Regions from separate parts of the Bacillus sp. NEB1478 genome, predicted to be linked through region 1. Evidence: riboswitches for the same ligand, from Rfam matches in the RefSeq annotation. Region 1 holds a riboswitch; each other region holds the start of a gene.
What was found. Region 1 has a riboswitch for S-adenosylmethionine ahead of RGB74_RS15425 (homoserine O-acetyltransferase MetX). Riboswitches for the same ligand answer to the same signal wherever they lie in the genome.

Region 1 (10,986 bases):
TTCTCCTTGATCATTTTGAACAAGAGCAGAAACTGAAACAATATGTTTTGGATGATTCATTAAGGCAGCTCCTTAATCTTTTTATCATGTATCGGTTATATTCTCTATTTATCTATCATTTTCATTTATTTTACATAGAATGAGCTTGAATAAATCATTAATTCATTTGACGTAGAAGGCAGATTCGAAAAGGTTTTTTCCTGATGGCGCGTCGTAATTTACTCTAATATCAAAAAAAGACTCAAAAGATAGTCTTACCACTTCTTTTGAGCCTTTTCTTTCTTTTATTATGCCTTTGTACGAAAGTTTTCTTCAATTTTCTTTATTTCATCCACTACTTCTGTTGAAACACCCGATAAATACAATAGCATTGCTAAATGTTCAGGTGTAATATGAGCACTTCCTACTTCCATTTCTTTAATGCGGATACCTTCTTTTTCTTTTTCCACTTCAAGAATGCCTCCGTGAAATCCTGAACTTAATCGTGCTGTTTTAGTGCCTTCTTTCGTTTCACGCACAACTATTCTGAAATCTCCCATATTGTACTCGTTTGAGACTGTACTCATCATCATTTCCTCCGTTTATGTTTAATCATCACAAAGAAATTATAATACTTTATTTCTTTTAACGGGATTAAAATGTGAAAATTTTGTTATTAGCCATCCTTATAATATATGGACAGGCTACTTAAATTAACAGGAGAAAAAATTTTAAAATAACATTTCCTTATTCATCCTTTTCAACCATTAATCCCATCATATGTTAATAAATGTTATTAAATATATATTTTTATCATTCAAATTAAAGAAAATATTGAAACTATTTACAATGAAAGATATTTTATTAATATAGGGGTAAAGTGTTCAGCTGCCTTCTAAAAAAATTACATAGGGGAGATTATCATGAAAAAATCATTTGCCGTTGTCGCACTCGCGGGTACGTTCGGACTTGGTTCGTTAACGGGTGTAGGTGTAACGAAAGCAGATCTTGAAAAAAGCAGTCAAGAACAAACCGTTATGGCTACAAACTGGTTCCAAACATCAGCAGAAAACAAAGCTTTGCAGATTCAAACTTACAATCAAGCTGCTGAAGAGCTTCAGGAAATGGCAATGCAAGATTATAAGGTTAAGAATGGTACGATCCAACTCAAGAAGAACCAGATTCGTCCTGCTGTCGTATTAGATATTGATGAAACCGTTTTAGATAATTCTCCTCATACTGCATGGGCAATTAAAAACAATGCAGCATATCCTGCTGGCTGGTCTGAATGGATTCACATGGCTAAAGCAGAACTTATTCCAGGATCAAAAGATTTCTTACTAGCGGCTGATAAATTAGGAGTGGAAATTTTCTATGTTTCCAACCGTACTGTTTCAGAAAAAGAAGATACGATGAAAAACTTAAATCTTCACGGTTTGCCTAACGTAGACGACAAACATGTTTTATTAAAAACAACAACTTCTCAAAAAGGCATCCGTCAGGACGAAATCTCTAAGACTAATAAAATCGTCATGCTTATTGGTGATAATGCCAATGATCTATCTGATATTTTTTATAAAGCAGACTTAAAAAAACGTTTTGCTAATGTAGATCAGATTGCGAGTGAACTAGGTTCAAAGTATATTCAATTACCAAACCCAATGTATGGAGATTGGGAAGGCGCGATTTATAACTATGATTTTAGTAAAACAGATGACCAAAAAGCTGCAGACCGCTACAACGCATTAATTCCAATGAAATAAATAATAACAATGGTTTAAGAAGGTGCCAAAACTGCGGTTTTGGCTTCTTTTTTATGCATTTGAACTCTGGGGAACCTTTGAAATCGTGCTGCGTGCGAATATTGAAATTTGAGTGTGTGAATACAGCCTTTTTGTATGTAATCTTCATTCCGAAAAGATATCTACAAAAAAACCGCAGGGTCCACTCTGCGGCTTCTTTATTAAACAGTTGGTATGACACCAGAGATATCATTATTAAAAATTCACGACCTCACTTAGATCGTCAACCTTCTCAAGCTGATCACACGCAACTTCATAAATATGAAGAGAAGTATCACATTTCAAGGCAAGAGCAGCTTCACTTGAGCAATGAATCAAACGATAGATGAGACCTGCTGATTCTTCCTGCTTAACAATGACTGCATCAAAAGAGGCCAGATCTGCTGATAACGGGTCTTTTCCAATCACAACGAGAGCTTGCTGAGATTCTTGGACACTAGCAATTGCTCTTTGTTCCACGTCCTGCGTAAATAGTTTTAAGTTTACAGGCTTAGGCTGCAGCACAAAGGTTAAGTCTTCTACCATGGCACTTGCCGTTGGAAGTTTTCCAGCTCCAGCACCTTGTATCGTTACTTTTCCGGCGAGACTTGTTTCCACCATCACTGCATTTTGCACCCCTTCGATACCGTATAAGGAATGATCAGTGTCTACCAAAACGGGTTTTACAGATGCACTAAGCTGTTCACCCTCTTTTCGGATCCGTGCTAAGTGTTTGATCCTATAACCCCATCGGCTGAACAATTCAATATGTTCCTGTGCGACCTCTGTTATGCCCTGCCTCTCAACATCATTCCAGTTTGGAGCGTTCCCGAAAGAAAGTTCACTTAGAATCATCAGCTTATAAAAAGCATCATAGCCTTCTACGTCGTTTACAGGATCTGCTTCTGCATATCCGAGTTCCTGAGCCGTCTTTAAGACCTCTAGAAATGGCAATCCTTTTTCACGAATTGTCGTTAAAATATAATTAGAAGTACCGTTCAAGATAGCTTCAATCGAGTGTATTTCATTTACTTGCAGCAGCTGTGAAATACTGCGAATGATTGGTGTTCCACCAGCTGTTGTAGCTTCAAAACCGATTCCAACACCCTCCTCATCCGCCTTCGACAGCAGTGTTCTGCCGTGTTTGGCAAACATCACTTTATTCGCTGTGATGATGTGGCAGCCTAGCGCAATCGCTTTTCTTAAATACGTGAACCCCGGCTCTTCACCCACGATCGCTTCAAAAACTATCTGCAGATCAGGAATTCTTAAGATCGCATCAAAGTCTGTCGTAACAAGTACATCAGGATCCACATCTCTTTTTTTCGAACCATCCTTCACGAGGATAGCCTCGATCACGACTTCGTTCCCAAATACAGATTCCAGCTGCCTCTTGTGTGTTTTTAGTGCTTCATAAACTCCTTGCCCAACTGTACCGAAACCAAGCAAAGCTGCTTTAATAGGTGCCATATTTCAACCCACTCTCCTGTGATAAGGCCGCTTTTATATAAGGACCCCATTTATCAAACTCTACTAAAAAACCATCATGTCCAAAATCGGTTTCAATCGAATAGAACGTTCCGTATCGTGTTTGTTTTACGAACTCCTCAATTTCTTCTGGAGGATAAATGAGGTCTCCTGTATAACCGAATGCGTGAACTTCTGCCTGAATTTGAGAAGCTGCCCTTTTCCATCCGCCTAGTTTATCGCCAATATCGTGTGCATTCATCGCATACAGAAGAGTCAAATAACTATCTACATCAAAACGAGTGGTAAGCTTCTCCCCCTGATATGTCATATAGGATTCTACTTGGTAAAAAGACTTGCCTTCTGCATCCCCATCCCGGATTGTACGCTGAAATCGATCGTTAAAAAGCTTTGGCTGACGATAAGTTAAAAGTCCCGCCATTCTCGCAATTTCCAATCCAATTAATCGTTCCCCTTCTTCACGGTTTCCGCTTTTGTACACTGGATCATTTTCAATCGCATGGATCGCCAATCGGTTAAACGCAATTCCGTAATCATTTAAATGAGGAGTTGCTGCAAGAACGAACACTTTTTCAATTAGATAAGGAAACTGAACAGCCCATTCCAAGGCTTGCATGCCTCCTAACGATCCTCCAATTACAGCAGACAATCTCGGAATTCCTAATCCTTCGAGCGCATACCTCTCTGCACGGACCATGTCTCTAACCGTTATGAAAGGAAAACTGTCTTGATAAGGTCTGCCTGTTCCGGCATTTATCGAAGCAGGGCCTGTTGAGCCGCTGCAGCCGCCAAGCACATTAAATGTTATAACTTGATAAAGATTAGTATCAATATAGCTGTCAGGTCCGATGAGACCTCTCCACCAGCCAGGATCCTCTTCTGTGCCATATGCATCTTGATTTCCAGTAAGTGCATGACAAAGCAGAATCACAGGACCTCTAGAATTCCCCACCTTTTCAAAAGCTAATTCTAAGTCTGTTATTAATTGACCGGATTCTAACGTAAACTCCCCTAACATAACCTTACCGGCTTCTCGCGCTGGCTCAATCAAGTTTTTATAGGTCATGGGCTCTCAGCTCTCTTCGGAAAATTTGTTTAGTCATCGAATCTCTCCTTTAGGTGATTTAATCATGGAATGTAAATCGGTATAAAAGCAGGAATAAGGTTTAGGCTAGGAAGTAATGTTGAAGTATTGAGAAGAGGGAAAAATAAAAAACCCCCTTCCTAAGAAGAGGGTTTGATGTCCTCCTCTTATCTTTCAGACCAAATATGATCTGTAGGAATTGGCACCTTTCCAAACCGTTGTGGTCTGTTGGTTGCCGGGCTTCATAGGGCCTAGTCCCTCCGCCTCTCTGGATAAGAGATATTCATTTTATATGGTTTACCACAATAATGTGAAGATGTTTATTTTGTTCTTGAATAGGATTATAGGCATCTCATTTTCGAAAGTCAACCGTTTTTAGAAAAATCTTAAAAGTCATTCAAAAGTCTCATTATCATTGCACGAACGATTAAATTTAGATTATGAATGTAATATGCTGGTTATGCCAATTTTGTTCCGCTTCTATCTAAATTCCACTGAAACTCTTCAATTCTTTTAACAAGTACAGGGATTCTGTTTGCAATCGCCTCTTTTTCGCCGTAACGAATTTTTTGTTCTAACGTCATATCACTGTGCAATACCTTGAATTGAAAAGCGGTCAAGCTTGTCAGTTTGATAAACTCCTCTTGTTTCACCCGTTTCTTTACATCAGCATCACCATTGCAATAGCCTTCCATAAAACCATCAACTATAGTTTGCAGCTTTTCCTCAAATCGATCGAACTGATGTTTTGCGTAACGTGGTGAATTAAAGAAAGTTGCATAAAGTGTATGATAATTGTTTATAAAATTACCTGCTAACGAATCTCCACTGTACAAAAGCGGTACTGGGTCGATTAGACATACTCTTCCATCACCGTGAAGCAATATATTCTCAGGAGAAGTATCCTGGTTCGTAAATACAATTTGAGATTCATCAAGATTCCTGTTTCTCATGCATTCCTCAAGTTGAATCATTGCTGCTGGATGAACATGCCGATCATAATTTAGGATAAACCCTTTAAAGTCGTTTAAGTACTCTTTATTCTCTTCTTTCATGAACTCTGTAACACTCGACTGGAACTGTCCTTCAATATTTGTACCATTCCATCTTAAGTATCCGAAGCCTTTTAACCCGTGCTGTGCCATGTTCATGTATCGGAAAAATTCACCCATTTCTGCACCCGTCTGGAATGCTTCCATGAACGTAAAGTTTTCAAGCTTAATCGGTTTTCCAGCATACGATTCAACAGTAAACGTTTTATTCTTACCAACATAATATTGAAAAAATTCAGGACAAATACCTGGTTTAACGCTATTTGCCAGTTTATAATACGCTTTCGTTCCTTCATATTCTGCCAGACATGCCGTCTCGTCAAATTCTACCTTCTTCCCGTATGCTACCGCTTTTGGAAACCTTACAACAACAGCTTCCCCAACCCGCAGTTGAACGAGATATGCTTGATGCCATGCGCCCTCACCCAAGTATTGAACCTGAGTCGGATCTTTAAGTGGATCTAATCCACTTTTTTGCAGGGCAAAGTCTATTAAGTCTAATGTTTCTTTCATAAAGAATCCTCTTTCTTTATTCAATATACTTTTGCTATAAAGATAAATTCGGTATATGTCGAAAAAAATCCTTTTTTCTTATTTGTTGAGGTGAATGAAGGCAGAATGGTACAAGTTAAAAATCAAATTGATCGGTTATTCCAGGTTTCGCTCGTATTCTTCGAATCGCGCTCGTATTTTCTGCATCGCGCTCGTATCTCTTCAAAAACAAAAACCGGCTTTTACAGGTCCCAGACTCCCTGTTAAAGCCAGTTTTATTAATCTACATACGTCACAATTTCTTCTACCGCTTTACGTGCGAGCTTTTTTGGCTGGTCTTGCGGGTGACCGAGTGAAATTACCATGTTGATCTGTTTTTGAGCAGGAATCTCTAAATATTGTCGAATGGCATCTTGAGCAAGTAGTACAGGACCAGTCATCGGACAAGTACCAAGGCCTCGTGCATGCGCGGCTAACATAAGATTCTGTATCGCTAGACAGCTGCTCTTAATACCTTCTTCTTCCCACACAGACTCCTCTGCTAATTCAATAGGATCAAAGATTTTTTCACGGAACTTCGACTCATAAGGTGTTGCTAAGCAAATGATTAAGACTGGAGCACCTGAAAATGCTGTCGCATAAGGTCCGAAAGAACGCGTAAGCAATTTTGCTTCCTTCGTCATTCCATTCTCTTCTGCTTTCGCAGCAAGCTTGTGAATACCATCCCATGTCATTTCTTCGATTTTTTTTACTTTATCTTTATTCCGAATCACAATAAATTCCCATGTTTGTGAGTTTGTATCACTCGGAGCATAACGGGCACAGTCCATAATTTCATGAATATCTTCGTTTGCTACAGACTCATCTGTAAATTTACGGACACTTCTTCTTCCATGTATGATTTCTTTAAACTCTTCGTATTTCATGCTTGTCTCCTCTGACAAAAAAATATAATGAAACTATATGTATTATACAGAATTTTGGAAGCACCTTCAAAAGCATTGACAGACAATGGCTAATCACACTGTTTTAGCCGAAACATCAGCCATCTGCTGTTCTACAAAGGAACGCACTTCCTCTTCAACTTTTTTCTTAATGATAAATTCAACGGTTCGTTTTTCAGCGTGAAAACGAACAAGCCCCCAGCTTGGATACCCTGGGTTGTCAGCTTGCAGATCTGTAATCCATTCAACAGAGTTGATTTCGTCCCAGCGATAGAATCTTGTAGCTGATACGATTCCCATTTCACCAAGAACACCTCGAGACAGCTGTAAGAAAAATAACGCGATAAGTAAAACGATTAAAGTAAGCAAAAGTATATTTACTGCAAACCATAATTTTAAAAAGCCTAACCCTTGAAATAAAATGATCAGTAATATGATTTCTTTCGTCCAAATGTTCTTTTGTGCATATTCTCCACTATAAGATAGTTTATAGATAGGAAACGCCTTTTTCTTCTCCTTAAACTTTCTGATAATAAGGAGGATACTATACACTAAACCTAAAGAAATCAGCAGAACTAAGAATGCATTTAAGATCCCCATAATCGTTTCCCCCGTCTTTATCTATATCTAATTATACTGAATGACTATGAAAAAAGATTCAATCCCACACAAAAAAGACACCATTTTACATGGTGACCCTTTACTTTTTATAAGTTGGTATCGTCGTCAAAACATGAACGAAGATTCCAGCTGCTGTTCCAGCAAGGACATCAATCATATAATGAATACCTAGTTTTATCCTGCTTAATCCGATCATGGAAATGAATATTGCATAAGTCCATTTTGCCCAAACATGTCTCCACAACCCTGTTAAAAAAAGCAGCAGACTGTAAAAGGCAGCAGCGTTCATCGTATGTGCACTTGGATACCCATATTTGCTTGCATCAATAAGTCTTTCCCATTCAGGTGGTTTCCGTTTAAACAGTTGTTTTAATAGCGCATTTAACATCCTGATTCCAAGAACATTGAAAAGGATAAAATTGCTTTTATTTCTCTCCTTGGAATGTTTGTAGCTAATGTACAGCATCACGCCTAAAGGCACTGTAAAAAAACCAGATCCCAGTCTTGAGAATAAAATCATCACAGGATTAGAGAAGAATTTTGTTCGATAAAAAAACTGGCTGGATCTTTTGTCCAATGAATGAAAAGTTTCATTGTTTCTGATTGCGGTTAGTAAAACAAAAAATAAACCTGAAATCAACAAGGCAAAGATTCGAAAAGTAGAATGATGACTCTTTTGAATACGAAAAAACATATGTAAACTCACCTGACTTTTTGCAGCATAGTGTGTTTATTTTTTCCTTGCCTTTAAATTCTATTCGAATAAATAAAGGACACCCTATTTGGCGTCCTTTAATACATTATTTTCTTTCTGCCATAACAATGATTTTTCCATCCTCTAAATCTTGCATATATCGTTCAGCATCTTCTTCTGATACATCCATTCTTAGGAGGACATCTTTCATGTCTTCATCTCCATCATCAAACATGGATGCAAAAGGTCCTGCTGCTAATAACGGACCCACTCCAGGAACTCCTAGACCTGGTACAGCAATCGCTCCGCCAATACCGGTTAAAAAGCCAGCAATTGTTCCGTATGTAGCGCTATCCACATCATCATCGTTCACTTTTTCTTCATTTACATGAGTTTTGTCTGAGATCTGGTCCAGCACTTCTTCGTCTTTCGCAACAATCGAAATTTCTGAAGGGCTGTATCCCTTTGCCACAAGACCTTTAATTGCTTCTAACGCTGCTGCTTCCCTGTCATATGTACCGATGATATCTTTTTTCATCTTCTTTTCCTCCTAAAACTTAGGTCTTACAAGTAGATTCCCCTGTTAGGAGCGTTTTAAACAGATTGAAAAAGATACAGATGACTAATCCTGTTCAAACCAGCCTTTTTTCTTGAACCAAAGTGTCATAAGAAGACCAAGCAATATCATCATACCTAATACGTAGAAATAGCCATTTTGAGACTTCAGTTCTGGCATGTTTACGAAATTCATACCGTACAAACCAGCAATAAAAGTCAGAGGCATGAAAATAGTTGTGATTACTGTGAGTGTTTTCATAATATTATTCATGCGGTATGAGTTTAGCGAGATATGGTTATCTCGTATATCTGAAGTCATCTCACGGGCTGAAGTCATCATATCTGTCAAACGCAGCAAATGGTCATAGATGTCATGAAAGTAGGATCTTTCATCTGCATCCAAACCAACTCGTTTAGACTCAAGCATCCGATACAGCAGTTCACGCATAGGTACTACCGTTTTTCGTAATGACAGCAAATCTCCCCTAATATCAAAGATCTGGTTGATTAATTTTGGTGCTTCATCATCTTCATTGCTTTCAATGGACATGACGCGTTCTTCCAATTGGTGCATGATTGGAAAATACATATCGACTAGCTTATCTATTAATTTATGAAGAAGCTCATTTTTCCCGAGTTCCTGTGGCACCGTCTTTAACTCTTTCAAATAGCTCCAGACAAAATCGATTTCTGGAACTTCTGTCTTATGGAAAGTGACGATCATGTTTTTTGTACTAAAGATATCCACTTCGGTTGCATCGAGCGTTTTTTCATTTAGGGCATGTACAACATAGAATAGATGCTCTTCATAAAACTCCACTTTTGGACGCTGCAAAGAGTTCACGCAATCCTCAACCGCGAGTGGATGAAAATCGAAAAACGTCCGCAAAAGATTCGTTTCTTTCGTTATTGGACTATCAAAATCGACCCAAACCCAATCAGCCTGAATTTCATCTAAGCGCTCTAATGGCGGATTTATTATTACTTTTTGATTAACTACCGCTATCGTACGGATCATTGGCAGCCCTTCCTTCTCTCTTTCTATTATCATTACCCTTTTCTTTTTATCTTTTCTACAATAATTCAGGAATTTATATTTTACAATACGAAAGAATTTCTGAACTTCTGACTTCCAAGGATTATCAACACTATCAAATAACAGAGCTTAAAGAATAAATAAAAAACCCTTGGTCCGAATGTAATGGGCCAAGGGTTTTGCGTCTATGCTTCTTGCTGGGTTGATTCTAAGAGTGGTTCATACATCATAATCGCATGATTTTCAGTTACATATTGATCATCAATTTGATTCTTCTGTCTGTTAAACACTTTTCGATGGATAAGGTTGTGACGAAGATAGCCACCCCAATAGGCAGGCGTGATCCAATGTTCCTTTTCATAAACATGATAGCTATGAAGTTCTTCGTTTTCCGTGCGCCATTCTCCGACAAGGTGTGTATCTGTTAAATAAAGATAAAGCTGATAGGTTTGATCCGTATTGTTTTGGATTTGAAGATCAAGGTAATTGTAGGCACAAGTTGCTCCGCTCCCAAAAGGCTGTGTCCGTTTGGAATCAGGGAATACATCATAACTGTGTCTGTGTCGCTCAGTTACGGTTAACGGAGTGTGAAGCGTCATCCAGTAAATGAGATTTGAAAGCTGGCATAATCCTCCACCTGTTCCTTTTTGAAAGGTTCCATAGAACAAAACCATTCCATCTACATATCCTTTTGCTCTAGTCGTTGTCCCGATACTTTTCCAATACGAAAATGTCTCACCTGGTTTAATGAGAGTACCATTCAATTTCTGAATGGCAATGCTGAGATTTTTTACTTTGTTGTGCTGAAACCACATGTCTACGTCTTTTAATTTACGCAGCAATACAGTTCTATGCGAAAAACTGACAAAAGGCAGTTTTTCGTTTTTTGCGATTTTTGCATATTTCTTCTTGTCTGTAAACCATTCTAGGTATCGTTTCATCGTGTAGTATTTTTTACCTAGCGAAATCCGAAATGCCGAACGGCGTTTCGGACGAAGCTCAAAATGGTTCATCACATGCCCCCTTTTGCTCAATTTCAGCGCGGGAAATAAATTGTTTGGGGTCAGACCCCATTTCCCGACATTATGTAATTCTTTACTTAAGATAAAATTTCCTTTGATTTTTGTTGTATATTGGAGTTATTGTATAGTAGTTCACTTTATGAAATTTTAAGATTTAACAATTTTATTGTTAATGGTTTGGAGGTGTTGGGATGTTTGACAAAACGTTTTATCAAATGAATACCGTGTTCATCAG
Region 2 (10,986 bases), 1.8 Mb from region 1:
AGTGGTTTCGGTTCACGTGATAACTGCAATTCTACTTGTTCAATATGGTTGTTATATATATGTGCATCTCCAACCGTATGAACAAAATCGCCTGGTTTCAGGCCTGTAACTTGTGCGATCATCATCGTTAATAACGCATATGATGCGATATTGAACGGAACACCTAGAAAACTATCTGCTGACCGCTGATACAGCTGGCAAGATAACTTTCCATCCGCTACATAAAACTGAAATAGAAGATGACATGGCGGCAAAGCCATTTTCGGCACATCAGCAGGATTCCATGCTGAAACTATCAGTCTTCTCGAATCAGGATTTGTTTTAATATCATGGATTACGTTTGTGATCTGGTCGATTGTTTCTCCATCAGGATTTGACCAAGAACGCCATTGATGTCCATAGACTGGACCCAGGTTGCCTTCTTCGTCTGCCCACTCGTCCCAAATTCTTACGTTATTTTCTTTTAGGTAGGCAATATTTGTGTCACCTTTTAAAAACCAAAGCAATTCATGAATGATTGATTTTAAGTGAAGCTTTTTTGTCGTTACAAGCGGGAAACCTTCTTCTAAGTTAAACCTCATTTGCCGACCAAAAACAGATACCGTTCCAGTGCCTGTCCGATCTTCTTTTTTCGTTCCGTTATGTAAAATATCTTGAAGAAAATTTAAGTATTGTTTCATATGATTTCGCCCCCTTGTCTTTCTTTAATCCTATCATAGAAAGCTTATGATTTCGTCACAAAATTGACGCCAATACCTAACACTTTTTTCTAATTCACACATAAAAATAGTAAGGAGAAAGGAGTGGAAGCATGTTAGAGATGAACCCGATCTTCATAGAAGGACATCCATTTACCGCTGTCACCCTTCGTTTACCAAAAACTAATTTCATGGCTGTTTTTAATGAAAATGGATACATTATGTGTGGAGCTTTAGATGTCGCTTTATTGAATGACAAGCTGGCTGACCGTAAAATCATTGCAGGCCGTGCAGTAGGAGTACGTACGATTGAACAGCTTCTTGATGCACCGCTTGAGTCCATAACGTACGAAGCGCAAGCAAGAGGTATAGAGGTTGGTATGCAAGGGAGAAAAGCACTTTTAAAGATGCTTTAAAGAATGGCTGACACTAGATAAGTGTAAAAAAATAAGATGATGACCCAAGAAAAGATCCATAAATCGTTTGGGTCATTCTTTTTGTCGAAAAATCGAATATTTGTGAGTTACATGGAATTATCGAAATTAACGTGGATATATATTGGAGATTACCGTGGAATTAAATAAAAATGATTTCTTCTTAAGATCAAAAACAACAAGTTTTTGGCCAGACTAAAGGATTTATCTTGTTTTTACAATAAAATGCCGTAAAAAAGGCTTCAAAATAACAAAAAAACGACTCTAAGAGGTTCATTTATCCTTTGAGTCGTCTACTTTTTATGCTTTAAATCGGTCCCTCATGACTTTTAGGGAGATTAAGTTAATACATAATACAAGTGTGAGTATTTGGATCCTTTTGGAGTTGTTCGTTACTATGTAGACAAATAGCAAATAAAGACCGCTGACGACAAAGGCAATCTGCAAGTAGTACATCATTTGAACTAACTTTTTTAAATCCAAATGTATCCCCACTTTCTTCATCCAGTGCACTTTATAAGTATATCAAGTCATTTGAAAAATTAAATCGGATAGAGACTTTTGAAACCAATTTGTAATATTAGGAAGAAATTCTGTTAAAACAAATCTAATTGTCTCGGTGCTAAGAAGTCATATTGAATATTTAGCATCTCGATCATCTGCTTTGCATTATCGGCAGCATCTCCGCCTGAATTATTATTAAACAGGATCGTTAAGTCCCTCGTCTCTTCAGCTAAATTTTCGATCCGTTGCTTCCAATCCAATAATTCAGCTTGATTATACCGGTACAAATACCGAACCTCTCTCCAATTTGGCTGTCCTCTGTTCTCCCAGCCATAAACGTTTCGGCCATGCAAGCGGATTAATGTTTTGTCTTCGGATGTATGCATTACAATCGGAATCGATCCTTTGCCTGCTTGCGGCTCATCGCACACTGTATGAATCCACCCCGCTTCATCAATGAACTGAAGCGTTTTTTCTTCCAAATCATCCGTAAACCATGACTGATTCCGGAATTCAAGTGCTGCGGGTATATCGCCCATCATTTCTTTCGTAAAACGGAGCATCTGGACGTTCTCTTTTTTACAGTCAAACCAGGGCGGATATTGAAATAGAACCATCTCTAACTTCCCGGATGAGATAACAGGCTGAATGGATTGTATGAACGCCTCAAACATCTTTTTTACAGAATCAAAAGGGATCTTTCCACGGGAATGTCCAGTCATGCCTTGATAAGCTTTTACGACAAATGAAAAATCTTTAGGTGTGGCTGAAACCCATTTTTCATAGTTTTTTATCGGTTGTACTGCATAAAAGGATGAATCGACTTCTACCACTGGAAAATGACCGCTGTAGACGGCAAGTTTATCTTTTGCTGGCGTACCATCCGGATATAGCGAATCATGATCTCCCCAGCCAGTTACCCCAATTTTAATCATATGATCCTCACCCGCCTGTCCTCTCTTATCTTTTATTCAATCCTTTCGACCGTACAAACTCTTTCATATAAGTCCGTTTTGGTGAAGTCATACTTGCGGCCATCTGACTTACCCAGCCTTCAATACGCTTGCCGCCAGTACGTTTCGTATAATAGTCAGCGGACTCTTTTTCATATTGATTCAAATAAGTTAACGAATCTTCTTTCTTCTGATAGCTATCCTTATGGAATACGCCTTCTATAGGCATCCGAGGCTTTTTCCCCGGCTCAGCATCTGGGTAGCCGACGGCCATCCCGAACAGCGGAAGTACATAATCAGGACAATCGAGAAGTTCGGATACTTCTTTTAAATTATTTCGTATTCCACCAATATAAACAATACCCAAACCTAATGATTCAGCTGCAATGGCAAGGTTTTGAGCCGCAAGTGCAACATCTATAGTACCTACGATAAATCCTTCTGTCGATTCAACCGTGTCTTGCACATTTGTTTCCATCATTTCAGACGCAAGCAAATGGCGGTTGTAATCTAGACAAAAAACAAAGAAATAGCCGTTATCAGCAACATACGATTGATTCCCTGCCAGCTCTGCAAGCTTTCTTTTTTTCTCTGAGTCTTCTACACCTATAATCGTATAAACTTGCTGATAGCTCGACGTAGATGCTGCCTGAGCACATTCTACGAGTGTTGTAACGATTTCATCACTTACTATTTCCGACTTAAATTTTCGGACGGATTTATGAGCTAAAATGGTTTGTATAACTTTGTTCATGTCAGCAGCTCCTTTATGTAAATAGATTGATTGCATTATATCCTTTTCTTATGTAAAAAAGCGAACCGCAGAAACTCGGATTCGCTTTTACTATTCCCCTTTTTTAGACAATAGTATCTCTACATACTTTTTTTCAGGAGATAATGATGATCTATTGTCACATGCTTTAAAAGCCATTGAGAGGTCTCTGAAATAAGCTCATTAAATTGCTGAATCGAAGAAAATGTATGATTTCCCCCTTCAATTAATGTCATATCACTTCTTCCATGCGGGCGCTGTTTAGCTTGCTGATAATATAAGGTGCAATAGTCAGGCGAAATGGTATCGTCGGCAGTTCCATGGACAAAAAGGACGTTACCTTTAAATGGGTTCCAGATTGTTATCGGCGAAAAATGCCTTAAAGATGAAATGAATTTATCGGTAATAGCGTATCCTAGGTGATCAATAATTACTTTCCTTTGAGAATGGTGGTTGTTAAAACCGACGATTCGGGTAATATCCTCGAATGGATTACCTACTGCGGACCACAAAACAGCATTCTTGATCCGTTGGTCGGCAGCCGCGGTACAGGCTGCCACAGCCCCGCCTAAACTATGACCGATTAATGAGATTTGATTGGAATCAATCGCCTTCAGTTTACTGCCATAAGAAATAACTGCCTTTGTCTGATCAATAAAATCGGCAAATTCATTTTCGCCATAATCCCCATCACTTTCACCACAACCTGCATAATCAAATCGAATTACAACAAAACCAAGGTTTTCAAATTTTTGTGCAGCTTTAACGAATAAGCGATCGACACCGATTCGGGTACTTGTAAAGCCATGGCAAATAATAACTAAAGGATATATACGATCTTCAATTCTCCGTGACGGGTAATGAATGGTGAGTGCCAGTTCCTTTCCTCTCCAACTCAAACAATCCTGCTTTTGCATGGAACAAAACTCCTTTCTCCTTTTTTAAAACATAGCTCTGTTAATGGATAGAGTTGATCATCCTTGGAAGTCAGAAAATCCACTCCTTTTCCAATACAAAAAAGCCATGTTCATAAGAGAACACGGCTGATCACTTTTAATTCCGTATATTCTCTCATCTCTCAGCCTTTGCTGTTAGATTTAGCACCGTTTCAATATAAACATATTTATATTGATGGTTGCCGGGCTTCATTGGGCTAATTCCCTCTGCCTGCTCTTAATAAGAGTTACTTTTTAAATTATGGTTAATTTTAAGTCAATTAATTCTATATGTCAACTCGGATTTAATAATATATAATTTAAAATTAACTTTATACTGAATATCATTGGGCATATGGATTAAATATGACGTTTGAGCACAAAAAAATAAAACTGGATAGCCTTTATGCTATCCAGCTTACATGATAATTTTTGAGTGTTTTACTGAACAATTAGAGAAGCCGCCTGATAATTTACAGGCAAGTAATCATAAAGATCGGCTGCAGAGCTGGCAACTGTTTGGGTATACCATGTATAATCTCCAGCTATGGTTGGAGCAGTCCAGTTTGAAAAAGTAAACGTAATGCTCTGGTTTCCTAACAAGTTAGCAGTATCAATATATACATAATTTCCTGAAAATTTTAATTGGCTTGAAACGTTCGTCCCATCACTCTTTACAGCCGTTACCGTAGACGCTGTTGGATCCGGCCATTTCGGTGGAGCCATTATATCAACTTTTTGTATCGGATATGTTGAAGGTGCTTTTAACGTTACATTAACCGTTTGATTGCTTCCGGCTGCAACAGTGCTCTTATCGATAGATACCGTTCCGCGTCCATATGAACCTCGAATTCTTAAAAATTCATTATAGTATTTGTCAGCTGTCGTCTTATCATGAATAACCATCAAATTTTCGCTGTTCGAATCATTTGCATTTGCACTTGCGTTAAATGAACCTGTGACTACTGCCGCACTCGTATATCCTTTATCTGCAATAAGAACTTTGTCGTGTAATTTTCCGTTATATGGGTTATCAGCAATACTAACCGGGATTCCCTCTTTTGCTAAATAGGCAAATTCTCCATAAGGGCCGTTGCTTCCATATTGACTTTGATCAAGGATCCCTTCTACATTCACTCCACGGTTCTTTGCATTGATTAATGCCGTACGTAAGTTATCATCTGTGAAGGAGAAATAATCAAAGTAAACATTATATTTTGCATTATTAACAACATCGATAATAGCTGAAATCGGATTATCTTCCGGTGCAAAATATACTTCAACCGGGATATTTGCTGTGGAAGTGGCAACTGTTACTTTTTGTTCGCTAACAGTTGAAGGTGATGCCGTTTTTGTAAACTGATTGTATACATACATTTCCTCAAAATCTGTTTTATAGATGGATGCAAGTGAAGATGAGTCCCATAGAATCGTATTATTATAGTTGTTCGCATTACATGTATCTGTGGCGTTTGTTGATCCCATCCAAACTTCTTTTCCGTCAATGATCGCATATTTGTTATGCATCAGAGCAGACCGGTTATCTCCTTTTACTGAGATCCCTGCATCAATAAGCTGTTGGGTAAAACTGTTAGTAAGGTAGTCTGAATCTGTAACAATGCGAATGGCAACGCCGCGATTCTTGGCTTGAATAAGAGCATCTACAAATGGCTGATAGCGGATTTCATAAAATGCCCCATCAATAGTGGAAGTTGCTTTATCAATTTCTGAAACTAATGCATCTACAAGATTTACGGTTTGACCTGGTCCAAAGGAAACCGTTTCAGAATCATAGGTTGCTGCGTTTGTTTTCTGCATATTGTCCGGTACAAGATTAAATGCCAGCACCATAGAAAAAACAAGCACAGTAATTCTTTTCAAAAAGCTATGAGACATAAATTTACCACCTTTCAAGAATATGTAACATGAATATCATAGCGATTTCTTTATGCAACAATCTATGGGGCAAATGTAATTATTAAGTATTATTATTGTAAAATTCTATTTTTACCAATTATGTCCTGGTGAGGTATTTTGGTGTCTAATGAGCTTTATGATGCTTCCTGGTAGATTTATTTGGATTCGTGTATCGGATAAAAGAACGATACCGTAAAACTTGTTCAGATCAATATGTAAAGAGACTGCCTCAAAGTGTCTTCTTTACTCACTATTGGAACAGTCTCATATAGTGCTTGTGCTATCTTTTTCTAATACTAAACGTCAAAAGACTATCAAGTTCTTTCACATGTACTAGCCCTGTTTACTTAGACGTTTAATTTTAACTCAATGCTTTTGGAACCTTCACGGGATGAAAAGCTGGGCTGAAAAATAAAGCTCCACACCAGTGAGTTAGAATGATTTTCATCGCGCTTAAAACAGTGGTAGGTGCAAAAAAAAAAGACACAATTCCCTTTAAAAGAATTGGTCTTTAAACTTTAAATCAATTTAACTAGACTGCTTTCTGCTATTCTTTTCGCCATCAGCAATCTGTAATTCTTCTTCCCACCATAAAGCTTCATCTGGATTTTGCAGTACTTCTTTAATTTCACTTGGCTCTTCAACTGCTGGGAGTGATCCTCTTAGTGACCGCCCTGCCGTTTCTTTTACAAAGAAGGCGACTACAACGATACCGATCACACAGACCGCCATTAAATAGTAAGCGGGAAGCAGTTTGTTATTTGTTTCTTTTACAAGCCAAGCCACTATAAGCGGTGTTGTTCCGCCAAAGATAGAAGTGGACACATTATACGTGAGGGCAAGTGAACCATACCTTACATTGGTAAAAAATAAAGACGGTAATGTTGCAGGCAATGTCCCTTGAAAAGCAGTCAGCAAACAGCCGAGGATAAGCACACCGAAAAAGGCATTATAGCCATTCCCGTTTCCTGCGAGCATAAACGCTGGAATGCTTAACATAATAGTTAAAATCAGGGCACCTATCAATATCTTGTTACGGCCGATTTTGTCTCCCAAATAGCCCATTCCAATAACAAAGGGAATCATAATAACCATTACAATCAAAATAATGAGCAAACCTTTTGTTTCACCATAGCCTAGCTGTTCGGACAGATAGGTCGGCATGTACGTTAAAACCATATAAACAATAGTATTGTAAAAGAGGACAATACCCGTGCAAATTAATAGTGCTCCCCAATGATTCGTGAATATTTCTTTCAAAGAAGAATCGTTTTTCTTTTCTTCTTTCTCTTCTTCCATCGCTTGAAATGCCGGTGTTTCTTCTAGATGAGACCTAAAATATAACCCAATTAATCCCAGAGGCGCTGCAATAAAGAAAGGAATTCTCCAGCCCCAGTCCAGCATAGCCTCTGAACCTAGAATATAAGTCAGAAGTGTCACAAGACCTGATCCGGCAATATAACCGGCTAAAGTTCCAACTTCAAGAACACTGGACATGATACTTCGCTTTTTATCTGGTGTAGACTCTGCAATAAATGTCATTGCGCCTGCATATTCTCCACCCGTTGAAAAACCTTGAACGAGTCTGGCTACCAGTAATAGAATAGGCGCTGCAATGCCAATCGATGAATAACCTGGGATGAGCCCTATGCTCAATGTAGCAATCGCCATCATAATCAGCGTGATCGCTAATATTTTCTTTCTGCCCAGTCTGTCACCCATCATTCCAAAAATAATTCCACCAATCGGCCGTGCAATAAATGCTACCGCAAATGTGGCAAACGCATAAATAACCTGAGCGGATGGGTCAACTTCAGGAAAAAACACTTTGCCGATCGTTACTGCTAAATAGGAATAAATACCAAAATCAAACCATTCCATGGCATTACCAAGTGAAGTTCCTAAAATCGACTGCTTTGCAATCTTACTATCAACCACTGTTATGTCTTCTTGCTGCAATTTATTTCCTTTCTCTTTATCCACTGCGTTCCTCCTTATTATTCACTAAGTTAATATTTACTTAATGATTCATTTCCCTAACTCCATGCTATCTATTCATGAACTTCCTAGATTACCAACTGATTTTAATTGCCATACTAAAAGAAAATAAGATGTTAAATTGTCTTATTTGCCGCAGGAAAGGTTGTGCAAAAAGATGAAGAAAGATGAAAATTTGAAGAGGGGTTTGAAAAATCGGCATATCCAGCTGATTGCGATTGGCGGAGCAATTGGGACAGGTCTTTTTTTAGGGGCAGGGAAATCAATTAACCTTGCTGGACCATCCATCATGCTGAATTACGCACTGATTGGAGTTATGCTGTTTTTTATGATGCGTGCGTTAGGTGAAATGCTTATGTACAATCCGACATCTGGGTCGTTCACATATTTTGCTGAATCGTTCATCGGTCCTTGGGCAGGTTTTCTCACTGGGTGGACATACTGGTTCTGCTGGATCGTAACTGGGATGGCTGAGATTACGGCGATCGGACTCTACGTTAAGTTTTGGTTTCCTAGTATTCCTCAGTGGCTGCCGGCACTCGCCGCAGTACTCGTATTGCTTCTTATTAATTTGTCGGCTGTAAAAGCGTTTGGAGAAATCGAGTTCTGGTTCGCTCTTATTAAAATCATTACTATACTAGCACTCATTATTATTGGGATCGTCTTGATCGTTATGGGATACAAAAGTCATGGCACTCAAGCTTCGTTATCCAATCTTGTGAGTCATGGAGGATTTTTCCCTAATGGATTTACTGGATTTGTTCTCGCTTTCCAGATGGCGCTCTTTGCATTTGCAGGGGTGGAACTTGTCGGTGTAACAGCCGGTGAGGCACAAGACCCTGACAAAACCCTTCCAAGTGCTATCAACAACATTCCAGCACGGATTCTGCTTTTTTACATCGGATCACTGATTGTTCTTATGTCTATCTATCCATGGGATAAAATTGATCCTGAAACCAGTCCGTTCGTGTCGGTCTTTAAGCTGATTGGCATTCCGGCTGCATCAGGCATCATCAATTTTGTTGTTTTAACCTCAGCGATGTCGTCTTGCAATAGCGGTCTATTTAGTACCGGGCGAATGCTGTATACACTGGCGAATGAAGGAAAAGCTCCGAAAAAGCTTGGTTCACTCAACAAGAAGCAAGTTCCAGCCACCGCATTGATCGTGTCGACATTCTTCCTGTCCTTTGGCGTATTGCTTAATTATTTATTACCAGAAAAGGTGTTCACTCTAGTCACAAGCATCGCTACGATCTGTTTCATCTGGATATGGGGAATTATCCTTGTATCTCACCTTCGCTTTCGAAAACTGAAACCAGAGGAAGTACGAAAGATTTCGTTTAAAATGCCCTTATCACCAGTTATTAACTGGATTGTACTCGTATTCTTTGCTTTTGTGCTTGTGGTACTCGGTTTTGCATCTGATACACGTATCGCCCTTTTCATCACACCGGTCTGGTTTGTGATTATAATCATCGCCTATATGTTTACAAAGAGAAATACTGAAAAAAAGTGCAATAATAATTGATGCATTTCATCCAATTATATTAATACTACAAATGAATTCGAGAAAAATACCTTTGGTGCGACTTGCGCCAAGGGTTTTTGGCTTTTAAAAATTTACAAATTAAGACTAATTATCTAATACAATATCCTTATATAATATAAATCGACAGAATATTAAGACAAATTATTCATTTACAATTATACCCAAATAAGATAAATTGGCAGTGTCTTGGTTATTTGAAGTAAAACGCTCACAAAAATAGCCAAACAAAAAAAGCATACCTGACACGTTTTGCTAAAGCGGATCGGAAGCTTTGGAAAGGAGGAAACCTGAAACCTTATCTAATTAAGACTGGATTCAACATTGGTTACAAGCAGAATTTACTGTTCCGTCTAGATTTTAAACAGAAGCTTTCAGTATCGATCATTATTAGACGAAAGTATCTAAATAAAATAATACGGGAGTGAAAAAAATGCGAGTAAAACTTTGTATTTCCATGATAGGTTTTCTTTTAGTTGCGGTGGGCTTTACAACCTTGTCGACGTATGCAGAAAAAGATTATACGATTAAATCGTTTCATTATTTAACAATGGACGGAAATGATATTAATTCACAGGCAAACGTGAATACACAATCAGATAAAAATATAAAAGTAACGATGGTTCTTCCCATACAAAATAAAAAAGGCGATTGGCTGGCGTATGGATTTACTAGCAGGGAAACTTTGGAGACATTTATCGAAAAAGATAAACAGCGACTTCAAAATAAAGTGGATATAATGGGCAGCGGTGCTTGTTGTACTGATTTTTATGAATATAAAAACAAAGGCGGCGCCTATATTTATTGGAGAGATGGGTTTACAAACTTATCCTCCAGATGGAATGACAGAATTTCATCTTTAAGTACAGCATCCCCTTCTTCAAGCTATTCAACAACACTGTGGGAGCATACTTCATCTCAAGGATATGGCAGAGGAGTCTTATTCAGACACTCCGATTGGTATGGCAAAACGGCTAATATGGCTTCGGATTGGAACAACGTTGCATCGGCGATCGAAATCAAATAAGAGCATTAACACGAAAAAAGTGACGAATACATTTAAAAAGACCTAGGCATGCAGCCAAGGTCTTTCAATGTTTATCCGATTGGATTGAACCTTCCATCTCGAACTCAATTAATGAACACTTTCAGATGAATAAACCTTGTTAAATCTAGGTTTTCCAGGTTTATATTGTTTTAAATGATTTACCTTCAAATTTATATGAAAG
Region 3 (10,986 bases), 620 kb from region 1:
AAAAGCCGATTTGGTTACCGAGCGGCTTTTTCTTTCTTTTTTCATTGAATTTAAAATATTTGACGATGAATTGATATGATTTTTTATGTGGTTTGTTTTCAGCTTCTGAAATGAAGTCTTCTATCCAGCCACTATCCGCTTAACCTAGGAAATAATCAAATGAAAAAAACTTAAACTTTGAAATGCACTCTATTACGATATCAAAATCGAGGATCTGATCAGATTGATTATAGGAAAACGAAGAGGGAAATAAATTGTAAGGGGTCAGTCCCCCCTAAAAGCATCTGTAAAAAAATACCTCCAACTATACTGTTAAAAAATAACACATACCACCGATAATAATAGAAGTATAATATTCGAACGTTCTTGTTAATTGAGGTGTTAGCATGAAAACCTTTAACTGTTTATATAAAAATGAAATCCAGTTCAAAAAATGGATGAAAGAAAATGACATAAAACAACATAAAAAGATGTTAGTGCAAGTTTTCACTGGAAGACTCGACAAGGGATGGATTAATAGATTAAGAGAAAAACTAACCATCCATTTGCCTGATGCCAAAATAATAGGTGTAACAACGGATGGGGAAGTTTTGCAAGGCCGTGTGACAACAAAGGAGACCGTTATTTCTGTTTCGGTATTCGAAAAATCTTTCCCCCGAACTTCTTACATACCACTATTGGATAATAACAACAGTGAAGAATTAGGAAAGCAGCTTGCACAAAATTTCATTAATGAAAAAACGAAGCTGCTTTTCATATTTGGTAACGGCATGTACATGGAAAGCTCTTCTTTTTTGCAGGGTATTCATTCCGTAGCACCGGAAGTAATCGTATCAGGCGGAAATGCAGGCGATAATGGACTTTTCAAAAACATTTGCCTTTTTACGGAAGAAGGTGTGTTTGATAAAGGTGTTGTAGCAGCTGCTATTGATAGTGAAGAATTATACATAAGTACGATGTCATATACAGAGTGGAAACCTGCAGGTAAGGTGTTTACTGTTACAGACGTATCTGAACGGGGAGAATTAGAGATTGATGGTATGTCAATCTATGAATTATATGCTCAATATATGGGGAAAGAGATCGCCGAAAGCCTCCCAAAGTCTGCGGTTGAATATCCGCTGATCAAAAAGAAGGATAAAAGCTATCACCCCTTGTCTATTAAGTCATCGGAACAGGAAGATCATTACTCGTTCCACCAAAATATTCAGACAGGAAATCAGTTGCAAATCGGGTATCGTGATGCAAGCCTCTTATTAAATTCGATAGATATTGTGACAAAGGATCTGCAAAAAAAACCTGCTGAATCTATATTTATGTATTCGTGCATGGCAAGAAGAAGATTTTTAAAAAGCACACTAGAAGAAGAGTTTTTTGCTATAGAACAATTTGTTCCTACAACAGGTTTCTTTACGTATGGGGAATATTTTCATGATGGGAAACAAGTTCATCTGCTGTCACATGCACTTACTCTGTTGATTTTAAGTGAATCTGCTGACGCGACTTTAGAAAAAAAATTCAGCGCCAAGAAACCTGAAAAATCAAAAGAGATCGATGAACTGCTAGCATTATCGCACTTAATTCAAACAAGTACAGAAGAGATGCAGCAGTTAAATGATAATCTCCTGGAAAGTGAACAAAGGTATAAATCTTTATTTGACCATAATCCTGATTTAATCTATTCAATGGATCTGAAGGGCTACATTACGAGTGTCAATCCTGCACTTGTGCAAACGCTTGGCTACTCACAAGAAGAATTGATGCGTTCACTTGCATTAGATTTTGTTTGTCTGGAAAATCACAAACAGGTTATTGAACACTTTAAGCTTGCCATACATGAAAAGCCTCAAACATTTGTAACAACGATCCAAAAAAAAGATGGGAAAAATATCGTTTGCAGCATAACCAATATTCCGATCGTTGTAAATCAAAGAGTTGTGGGAATCTACGGGATCGGAAAAAATATTACGTGGCAGAAAAAGGCAGAAGAAAAAATGGAACGATTGGCGTTCCATGATTCATTAACCGGATTGCCAAACCGCAGTTTGTTCGAAAAAAGGCTTCACGAACTTTTGGAAGAAAGCGATCATAATAAGCAAAAGCTTGCAGTTATGTTTATTGATCTGGATCGTTTTAAAATCATAAACGAAAGCCTTGGCCATCACATTGGTGATGTAGTGCTGAAACATGTCAGCAAGCAATTAAGACAGGCTACGAAAAACCACGATTTGTTATGCCGGTTCGCTGGAGATGTATTTGCACTCATTTTGCCGTCGCTTAATAAGCCCGGTGAAATTATTGAAACGACTGAACGGATTACAGAAGCGTTAAAAATGCCGATTTATTTAGATGGAGAAGAGTATACAGTGAGTGCGTCGATCGGGATCAGTATTTATCCGGATGACAGCATCAGTACAGATGTTTTATTGAAAAATGCTGATATCGCTGTACACAAAGCGAAAGAAAAAGGATTTGGAAAGCGAGAATTCTTTACCGGGGAAATGAACGCTTTTACACTGGAGCGGTTAAGGTTGGAAGGCTTCCTTCGCAAAGCCATTCAAAAAGGTGAATTAGTGCCATATTACCAGCCGCAAATTTGTATGAAAACAGAACAGATTAATGGATTTGAAGCTCTTATTCGGTGGAAACATCCAGAACTAGGACTTGTTTCGCCTATGCAGTTTATACCTCTTGCAGAAGAAATAGGACTGATCGATGAAATTGGACGATTTGTTCTCTTTGAATCTTGTAAACAGCTAAAACAATGGCATGATGAAGGTGCCGCTCATTTATCAATCTCTGTAAATGTATCCAGCAGGCAATTCCAGCGTTTATCCTTTGTATACGAAGTGAAAGAAGTGCTGCAATTAACCGGTATACCAGCAGAGTGCCTGAACCTTGAACTTACCGAGAGTACGATGATTCATAATGTGGAATATAGCATCAGCATCATGGAAGAGCTTCGCGAACTTGGCGTGAAACTATCAATCGACGATTTTGGAACGGGATATAGTTCGTTAAGTTATCTCAAAGATCTGCCAGTCGATTCGTTAAAAATTGATCAGAGCTTTATCCGCCATTTAAGTGAGGATTACTTCAATTCAAGTGATGCCGCAATTATTAAGGCAATCATCATGATGTGCGAAGGGCTGTCTTTAACAACCGTTGCTGAAGGTGTAGAAACATATGAGCAGTTGAAACTATTAAAAGAATACGGGTGCCATCACGCTCAAGGGTATTTCATCTCAAAACCAATGCCGGCTAACGAGGCTGACGTTTTTCTTAAATTTTCTTCCATCATAAAAAACAGCCTATCCTGATTAAGGGAGGGGCTGTTTTTTTTATCCTAAGCGTTTTTCTTTTCGTAGTACATAAAAGCGAGAGCTCCTATTAAAATAGAACCTTTCACAATATCTTGAGCGTAATACGGCACATTCAGCATCGTAAGACCATTTAACAAAATTCCGATCAAAACGGCACCAACAAATGTACCGATCACATTTGGCTTGCCGGCACCAAAAACAGAATAACCGATAAAGGCAGCAGCAACACCGTCCATCAACAAGGGAGCACCTGCCGAAACTTGGCCGGTTCCGATTCTGGCTGCTAGCAGGATACCAGCAAGCGTCGCGAAAAAGGAGGATAAAAGATAAGCATACATTTTATAACGCTTTACACGAACACCTGAAAGGCGCGCAGCTTCTTCATTTCCGCCAGTAATATATAGAAGTCTTCCAAAACGCGTTTGCTGCAAAATGAAATGAACCACAATAACCGCCACAAGCATAATGATAACAGGGAAGGGAACCGAGAAAATCTCACCTTGTCCTATAAACAGGAATGACGGCAGAAATACACCAGGTGCAGTTCCTCCTTCAGCTAACGGCATATTGTTATAGATGGAAAATCCCTTCGTAAATGTCAGGTGCAGACCATTAATAATGTACATCACCGCAAGTGTGGCAAGAAGATCAGGCAATCGTACTTTCACAACGAAAAATGAATTTAATAATCCTACGAGCAGTCCGATTATGATCGGGATTAAAATGGCAACAATCGTTTCTTGACGGTAAAGAACAAGAGCGGCAGCACTTGTAACCGTAGCAAGACTTGCTGTCGAGCCTACAGACAGATCAAAGCCGCCGACGATGAGTGAAATCGTCACCCCGATCGCAAGCAAGGTGATAATGGAGATGGAGCGTAATATATCTGTGAAGTTATGATAACTCAAAAACTTATCGTTGATGAGACTAAATGTTATCACCGTTAATAAAATAACGAGCAATGTTCCATAACGGTATAAAAAAGGAAATAGTTTATCAGTAAAAGGCAGTTTCGTATTTTTAACTGATTCTTCATGAACGTACTGTGCCATAGTGACCTCCTGTCGCGTAATACATAATTTTATCTGTTGTTGCATCTTCTTTGCTTAGTTCACCGGCTATTTTTCCATCGAACATTATGAGGATCCGATCACAAAATGCAAGGAGTTCACTGATCTCACTCGTAAAATAAAGAATACCTTTGCCTTTTAAAGCAAGATTTTGAATACATTGAAACACATCTTGCTTAGCGCCGACGTCGATTCCTTTTGTTGGCTCATCAAAAATAAAAATCTCACCATCATTTAATAGCCATTTACCGATAGAAGCTTTTTGCTGATTTCCGCCGCTTAGATGATTCAGGCGGGAAGAAGAGGATTGAGTCTTGATTCCAAGCGTTTTTATCCACTTTTCAGCTTCAGTTTTTTCTTTCTTTTTTTGAATGAGCCCGAATTTCGTAAACTGTTTTAAAACAGGGAGAGTCAAGTTTTCTATCACATTAAAGTCTACTAAAATTCCTTCTTTTCTCCGCTCTTCTGGGATAAAAGAAATACCTGCAGAAATTGCTTTTGCAGTACTCGTTAACCTTAATTTTTTGTTATGAACGTAAACAGGATCTATTGAACGGTCGGCTCCAAAGAGCGCTCTAGCGGTCTCAGTCTTGCCTGCACCTACAAGACCTGCTACTCCCACGACCTCTCCTTGTTTTACAGATAATGAAACGCTTTCACCTGTAGAGGGAACTCTGAAATCTTTTACTTCAAAAATGGTGTCTCCATGGTTTCTTGCCTCATCTTTGTTTGAAATTTCTTCTAGGACGTTTCCGAGCATTGCAGATATGATTTCTTCCTTCTGGCATAAATCCGTTTCTTTATGCAGAGAGACGTATCCATCTTTTAAAACAGTCACTTGATTGGAGAGTTCCAGCACTTCCGGTAGCCGGTGAGAAATATAAATAATTCCAACTCCGTCACGCTGTAGCCCGCGCAGAACATCAAATAAACGTTCGGCTTCTCTTAAACTTAATGGAGCAGTCGGTTCGTCAAGAATAATAAAAGACAGGTCACGCGACAGAGCTTTTGCAATTAATATTAATTGTTTTTCCGCTAAAGTACATTGAGAGACGGATATAGCAGGGTCCAGTTTCAGACCGACTCGCTGCAGAAGTGCAGAAGCTTTTTTGTTCCGCTGTCTCCATGAAAAAAAGGAGGGGCCATTAATAATGGCGTTCATCATTATGTTTTCAGCAACGCTTAAAGAAGAGACGAGAGCTGTATCCACTTCCTGTACGACCATTTCAATGCCGGCTTCTTTCGCATCAATAGGAGATTGAAAGTTTTGTTGTATTCCGTCTAAGAATATCGTACCTTCATTTTTTTCATAGTCTCCGGAAAGAATTTTCATAAGCGTACTTTTGCCAGCACCGTTCGCTCCTAGGAGAGCATGGACCTCGCCGCTTTTGACAGTGAAATCCACTCCTTTTAACACGTTCTGATCACCGAATGATTTTGTGATTTTACTTAAATGAAGTTCACTCATCATTTACTCGCCTCTTTTAATGTTTTCATCCAAGTGGACTTCGCTACATCAGATTTGCCCCAGCTCTCTACGTATTTGCCCATCTCGCTCATCGATACTTTTGAAGCGGGAAGTGTCTCTTTTTTAACTAAATGCGGCTGGACACTGTATACTTGCGGCGTTTCTTCACCTGCAACTTTTTGATAAAGAAAACGAACCTGCATCTTTCCGACATCAGCAGGGTCTGTGGCAGCGGTTGCTTTCCAAGGGCTGCCGTCAGCTTGCATCAGCTGAAGATCTTCATCGCTAAGGTCGATGCCATATACTTTTATTTCGTTCCGACCGGCCTGCTGAATAGCTCTTGTCGCTCCTTTGGCAAACTCATCCCATGGAGCAAAAACAGCATCGATATCTCCTTTGTTCGGATATTTTTGTAACAGAGCTTCCATTTGTGATTGAGTGTCTAATGCTGTATTCTGACTTGCATTTCCAAAGCGTGCGATTTCCTTAATATTTGGATAGCGCTTCTTAAATGCTTCATACATCACATTTCTCCGTTCCATTGGCGTAAAGCCACCAACCCAAACATATACAATCTTTCCCTTGCCATTTAAGTCTTGAGCCATTGTACGCAGTGAGTTCCAAGCGAGGCTATAGTCATCCTGATCGATGACAGTTACTCCAGGGATGTTAATATCACTGTCGAAAGCTACAACAGGAATTCCTTTTGCCACTGCTTTTTTAACACTAGGAGCTATGGCATCGGCACGGCCATGATCGATCAAGATTCCATCAACTTGTTGATTGATGGCGGTTTCCACATACGCAGCCATTTTAGATAAATCGTTGTCCGCATTATATACTTGAACGGAACCACCGAACTCTTCTACTTGTTTCTTAACACCGCTCACGTATTGAGAAGAGAAGGTGCCGATTGAAAATTGATTAATAGAAGCAATCTTTAATGGTTTCTGAAGCTGAGATGGAATTTCTTTGGATGATACATCCTTTGATTTGTTTGTGGGTTTCTCTGCGCTAACCGTTCTCGTCTCTGTTTTTTGAGCGACTGCGTCTTGTTCACTCGTGCAGCCAGTAAGAAGAAGAGAGGCAGTCACGATTCCGGCAGACAGTGCTTTCCATGATTTCAATTGGTTTCCTCCTCCTTAAGTTTTGATAGGGACTGAATATAGTTTCCTTCGACGATACCTTTTTCCGTAATGATCGCTGATATGTAATCAGCAGGAGTGACGTCAAATGCCGGATTAAAAACCTTGATTCCTTCTGGTGCAATACGGATACCGTTTAGGTGAGTGACTTCTTCTTCTGGCCGCTCCTCGATCGGGATTTCTTCACCGCTTTTTGTTTCCAAATCTAAAGTGGAGAGGGGGCAGGCGACGTAAAAAGGGATATTAAGCGCTTTAGCTTGTAACGCAAGTCCGAACGTTCCGATTTTATTGGCAGTATCTCCATTAGCGGCAACACGGTCACATCCTACAATTACAGCCTTAATATTCTTCGTTTTCAGCGTATGGGCTGCCATGTTGTCCGTGATCAGAGTCACGTCTATATCATTAGATTGAAGTTCCCAAGCGGTTAACCGGGATCCTTGCAGGACGGGTCGCGTTTCATTTGCATATACACTGAGATTCCATCCTTTTTCCTTTGCAAGATGAAAGGGTGCAAGTGCTGTCCCGTACTTACTTGTTGCGATGGCACCTGCATTGCAAATCGTCATTACTGAATCTCCGTCCTGAAGTAGAGATAGTGCGTATTCACCGATCTTGCGGCATGTATTTTCATCTTCTGTTTGAATATTTTTGGCTTCCTGCTCGATTCGTATTTTTGCGTCCTCGACAGATAGGGCACTTTGAGCGGAAGAAGTAACACGGTCAATCGCCCAGAAAAGGTTAACAGCTGTAGGACGGGAAGAGGCAAGATAATCACGCTGCTTAATCAGTTTTTCTAAAAATAAACTCAAGTTCGTTTCTTTTTCTGCATTACTCCAAAGAGTGAGTCCGAATGCAGCCGCAATTCCAATTGCTGGGGCACCGCGGACTTTTAGTTTTGAAATAGCTTCCCATACATGCTCGATTCTGGTTACGTTTAAGTAAACCGTGTTGTGTGGAAGCTGCTGTTGATCTAATAAAAGGAGGTGGTTGCCTCGATAGCGAACCGAAGCCACCCATTTATCTGTGACTGTCATTCCTTATGCACCTCTGATCCAATCTGTTAGTTGAGTAATCGATGTGAAATTTGATCGTTTCTTAATGAGCTGACTGCCAAGCTCCAGTGCTTTCTTTTTGTAAAACAGTTCTACTTCTTTGTTTTCGATAGAGTCTAAGTCAGCTACATGAGCAAGACCGATCGTCCGTCTGATTATTTCGCATCCTGCAAAACCTATACTGTCCTGGAATGTTTGCCGAATGAAATCTTTTAATACTCCACTCGTTTTTGAAAAGGGACCTTCCGCTTTTTCATGCCATAAATCCGAGAAAGTCTTTTCATACGTATCCCAAGTTTTTTGAATCGTTTCGAGTAAATAATTTTGCAATGCTTCACGGTTAAAAGGTTCTTTTGCATGTGCGTTTTGTGAAAGATAGTTCAGTGCCAAATTTGCCAAAAAATGGCCTAAATCAAATCCGGCAGGTCCGTAGAAAGCAAATTCAGGATCGATAATTTTTGTAGAATCTGCTGTTACAAAAATACTGCCTGTATGAAGATCACCGTGCAGCAGAACTTCAGATCGGGTTAAAAAAGAGTAGCGTAATTGTGATACGTTTCTTAAAAGTTCATTATCATTCCATAGCTTTTTGACATTGGTAGAAAGTTCATTAGGAAAATCGTTCGTGTCATGGTCGAAGAAAGGATCTGTAAACACGAGATCTTCTGTGATCTTACAAAGCTCGGGGTTGATAAATTTAGCAACTTGTTCTTTTTTCTTAAAAGGATGAAGATAAAAATCACTGGAATAAAATGCTGTGTTTGCTGTAAACGTTCCGATATCTTCAGCTAGCTGCGAATAGGTGTTTCCTTCAATCAATGCTTTTCTTAATATCGTATGGTCGGACAAATCCTCCATTACAGTCACTGCTAGAGTTCTATCTGTGTGATACACCTGAGGAACAAGATGGGGAACCGATTCACCTTTTGCCCGTAAAGCGTCACTTTCTATTCGTGCTCTGTCCAATGTAAGAGGCCAGCTTTCTCCTACAACCTTTGCATAAGGCAATGCCTGTTTTACGATCAATGATTTTTTTGTGGAAGGATGTTTAATATGAAACACGAGATTTAAGTTTCCATCGCCAATTTCATTTACTACTAATTCGTTTTCGTGTTCAGGTAGAAAATAATTTAAATCACGAATGACTTCTATCACGTTTAATTCAGTTAACGGTTCGTATGATCGCTCCAATTGGATACTCATTTCCGTTTCCCCCTTATATATTGAAATATAAAAAGCCCCTTTTCTATATAAGAAAAGAGGCTCGGAAAGGTATAGTCCCGTGCCTCTTATCTTAGCAAAACAAAAATGTTCTGCTGGAATTAGCACCGTGCCATACGCTTTAATTCATTCATTCAGCGGCTCCCCCTAAATTGCGGGCGCCCCATTTCACAATGGAATTACGGTCGGTTGCTGGGTTTCATCGGGCCATATCCCTCCACCTGCTCTTGATAAGAGACCTGTTATTCAATTAAAAGTACAAGGCGAAATAATATTCGCACAATTCATAATCGTTATACTACATCGATAATAAAAGGTTGTCAACCACATTTTTGGGAAAAGATTACGAATTAATACAAATCCACACGACGGTCATTTAATGCTGGAACCTTTGTGCGAACTTCATCAACGAGCGTTGATGAAAGGTCTGCAACTAAAATTTCTTCCTCTGTTTTTGAAGCTTCCGCAACGATCTCACCCCATGGATCTATAATCATCGACTGCCCGGCAAAGGTATTATTCGGATCACTTCCTATACGGTTGCAAGCAATGACATAACATTGGTTTTCAATGGCTCGCGCGATGAGCAAAGCCCGCCAATGAATCTCTCTCTGGATCGGCCATTGTGCAGGAACGAAAAGTACTTTTGCCCCATTTAAAAAAGGTTTGCGAATCCATTCAGGAAAGCGGATATCGTAGCAGATAACCCCTGCCGAAAGAATGCCATCCACCTTGAATAAACCAGTTGCATCTCCTGCTGAAATGTATTTTTCTTCATCCATCAGTGTAATGAGGTGGGCTTTTGAATAAGTTCCAATATGCTCTCCATTTCGGTTAAAGCTCATCATTGTATTGTAAACGGATTGCTCGTTTCTCATGGCAACAGAGCCGCCAATTATGTTGACCGCAAACTCTTTTGCAAGAGAGCTTAATAACTTCTTGGCTTTTTCGCCGTTATCATCGCTGATTACATCTAATCTGGTTAAATCATAACCGGTATCCCATAGCTCAGGAAGAACAATTGTATCTGGCTTATAAAGGTGTACTGTCTCACGTATCTTTTTTTCAATATGTTCATAGTTTAATTGCGGTTTGCCAAATTGAACATCCACTTGTATGCATGCAATTTTCATTGAATAACAACCCTCCATGGTAAAAAAAAGTCTTTACAGAATTTCCTTAAGCGTATAACATAACTCATTAGAATTTCAAGAACATTCAAATTAGACTGGAAGTGATTCTGTGAAACGTTTTGAACAGGCAGAGGTTTTGGGAAAGCTGCCGGAACAATTTTTTGCTAAGCTCGTAAAAAAAGTAACGGATTATGTGGATCAAGGTTATGATGTTATCAATCTTGGACAAGGTAATCCAGATCTGCCTACACCAAATCATATTGTTGACGCACTAAAAGAAGGGGCAGATCATTCGGGTTATCACAAGTATTCCCCTTTTCGCGGCTACCCGTTTTTAAAGCAGGCCGCTGTTGATTTTTATAAACGGGAATATGATGTTGATCTCGACCCTGATAAAGAAGTAGCTGTTCTTTTTGGAGGCAAAGTCGGACTTGTTGAACTTTCTCAATGCTATTTGAACGCTGATGAAGTTGCACTTGTTCCTGACCCAGGCTACCCGGATTACTGGTCAGGCATTGCAATGGCAGGAGCAAGAATGGAAACGATGCCACTCAAAAAAGAAAATGAATTT

Region 2: linked by a shared signal. The riboswitch ahead of RGB74_RS04505 (alpha/beta hydrolase family protein) and the one ahead of RGB74_RS15425 (homoserine O-acetyltransferase MetX) in region 1 are both predicted to bind S-adenosylmethionine.
Region 3: linked by a shared signal. The riboswitch ahead of mtnK (S-methyl-5-thioribose kinase) and the one ahead of RGB74_RS15425 (homoserine O-acetyltransferase MetX) in region 1 are both predicted to bind S-adenosylmethionine.

What each region holds. Positions count from the first base shown of each region.
Region 1 covers NZ_CP134049.1:3,062,702-3,073,687, forward strand. Annotated here, with positions in the region: gene RGB74_RS15405 (NUDIX hydrolase) at 1-60, opposite strand, end outside; gene RGB74_RS15410 (hypothetical protein) at 288-566, opposite strand; gene RGB74_RS15415 (5'-nucleotidase, lipoprotein e(P4) family) at 903-1,742, shown strand; gene RGB74_RS15420 (homoserine dehydrogenase) at 1,977-3,230, opposite strand; gene RGB74_RS15425 (homoserine O-acetyltransferase MetX) at 3,217-4,314, opposite strand; SAM riboswitch class I at 4,497-4,611, opposite strand; gene RGB74_RS15430 (hypothetical protein) at 4,791-5,897, opposite strand; gene RGB74_RS15435 (nitroreductase family protein) at 6,155-6,802, opposite strand; gene RGB74_RS15440 (hypothetical protein) at 6,896-7,420, opposite strand; gene RGB74_RS15445 (phosphatase PAP2 family protein) at 7,521-8,135, opposite strand; gene RGB74_RS15450 (general stress protein) at 8,242-8,673, opposite strand; gene corA (magnesium/cobalt transporter CorA) at 8,758-9,711, opposite strand; gene RGB74_RS15460 (VanW family protein) at 9,915-10,742, opposite strand; gene RGB74_RS15465 (permease) at 10,943-10,986, shown strand, end outside.
Region 2 covers NZ_CP134049.1:949,468-960,453, reverse strand. Annotated here, with positions in the region: gene RGB74_RS04525 (thymidylate synthase) at 1-680, opposite strand, end outside; gene RGB74_RS04520 (YunC family protein) at 812-1,114, shown strand; gene RGB74_RS04515 (DUF72 domain-containing protein) at 1,729-2,571, opposite strand; gene nfsA (oxygen-insensitive NADPH nitroreductase) at 2,597-3,343, opposite strand; gene RGB74_RS04505 (alpha/beta hydrolase family protein) at 3,463-4,278, opposite strand; SAM riboswitch class I at 4,430-4,544, opposite strand; gene RGB74_RS04500 (phospholipase D-like domain-containing protein) at 4,738-6,192, opposite strand; gene RGB74_RS04495 (MFS transporter) at 6,742-8,196, opposite strand; gene RGB74_RS04490 (amino acid permease) at 8,369-9,739, shown strand; gene RGB74_RS04485 (hypothetical protein) at 10,215-10,784, shown strand; gene RGB74_RS04480 ((2Fe-2S) ferredoxin domain-containing protein) at 10,945-10,986, opposite strand, start outside.
Region 3 covers NZ_CP134049.1:2,442,197-2,453,182, reverse strand. Annotated here, with positions in the region: gene RGB74_RS12140 (EAL domain-containing protein) at 387-3,320, shown strand; gene RGB74_RS12135 (ABC transporter permease) at 3,347-4,375, opposite strand; gene RGB74_RS12130 (sugar ABC transporter ATP-binding protein) at 4,356-5,864, opposite strand; gene RGB74_RS12125 (sugar ABC transporter substrate-binding protein) at 5,861-6,988, opposite strand; gene mtnA (S-methyl-5-thioribose-1-phosphate isomerase) at 6,985-8,043, opposite strand; gene mtnK (S-methyl-5-thioribose kinase) at 8,047-9,264, opposite strand; SAM riboswitch class I at 9,348-9,519, opposite strand; gene RGB74_RS12110 (carbon-nitrogen family hydrolase) at 9,633-10,415, opposite strand; gene RGB74_RS12105 (pyridoxal phosphate-dependent aminotransferase) at 10,525-10,986, shown strand, end outside.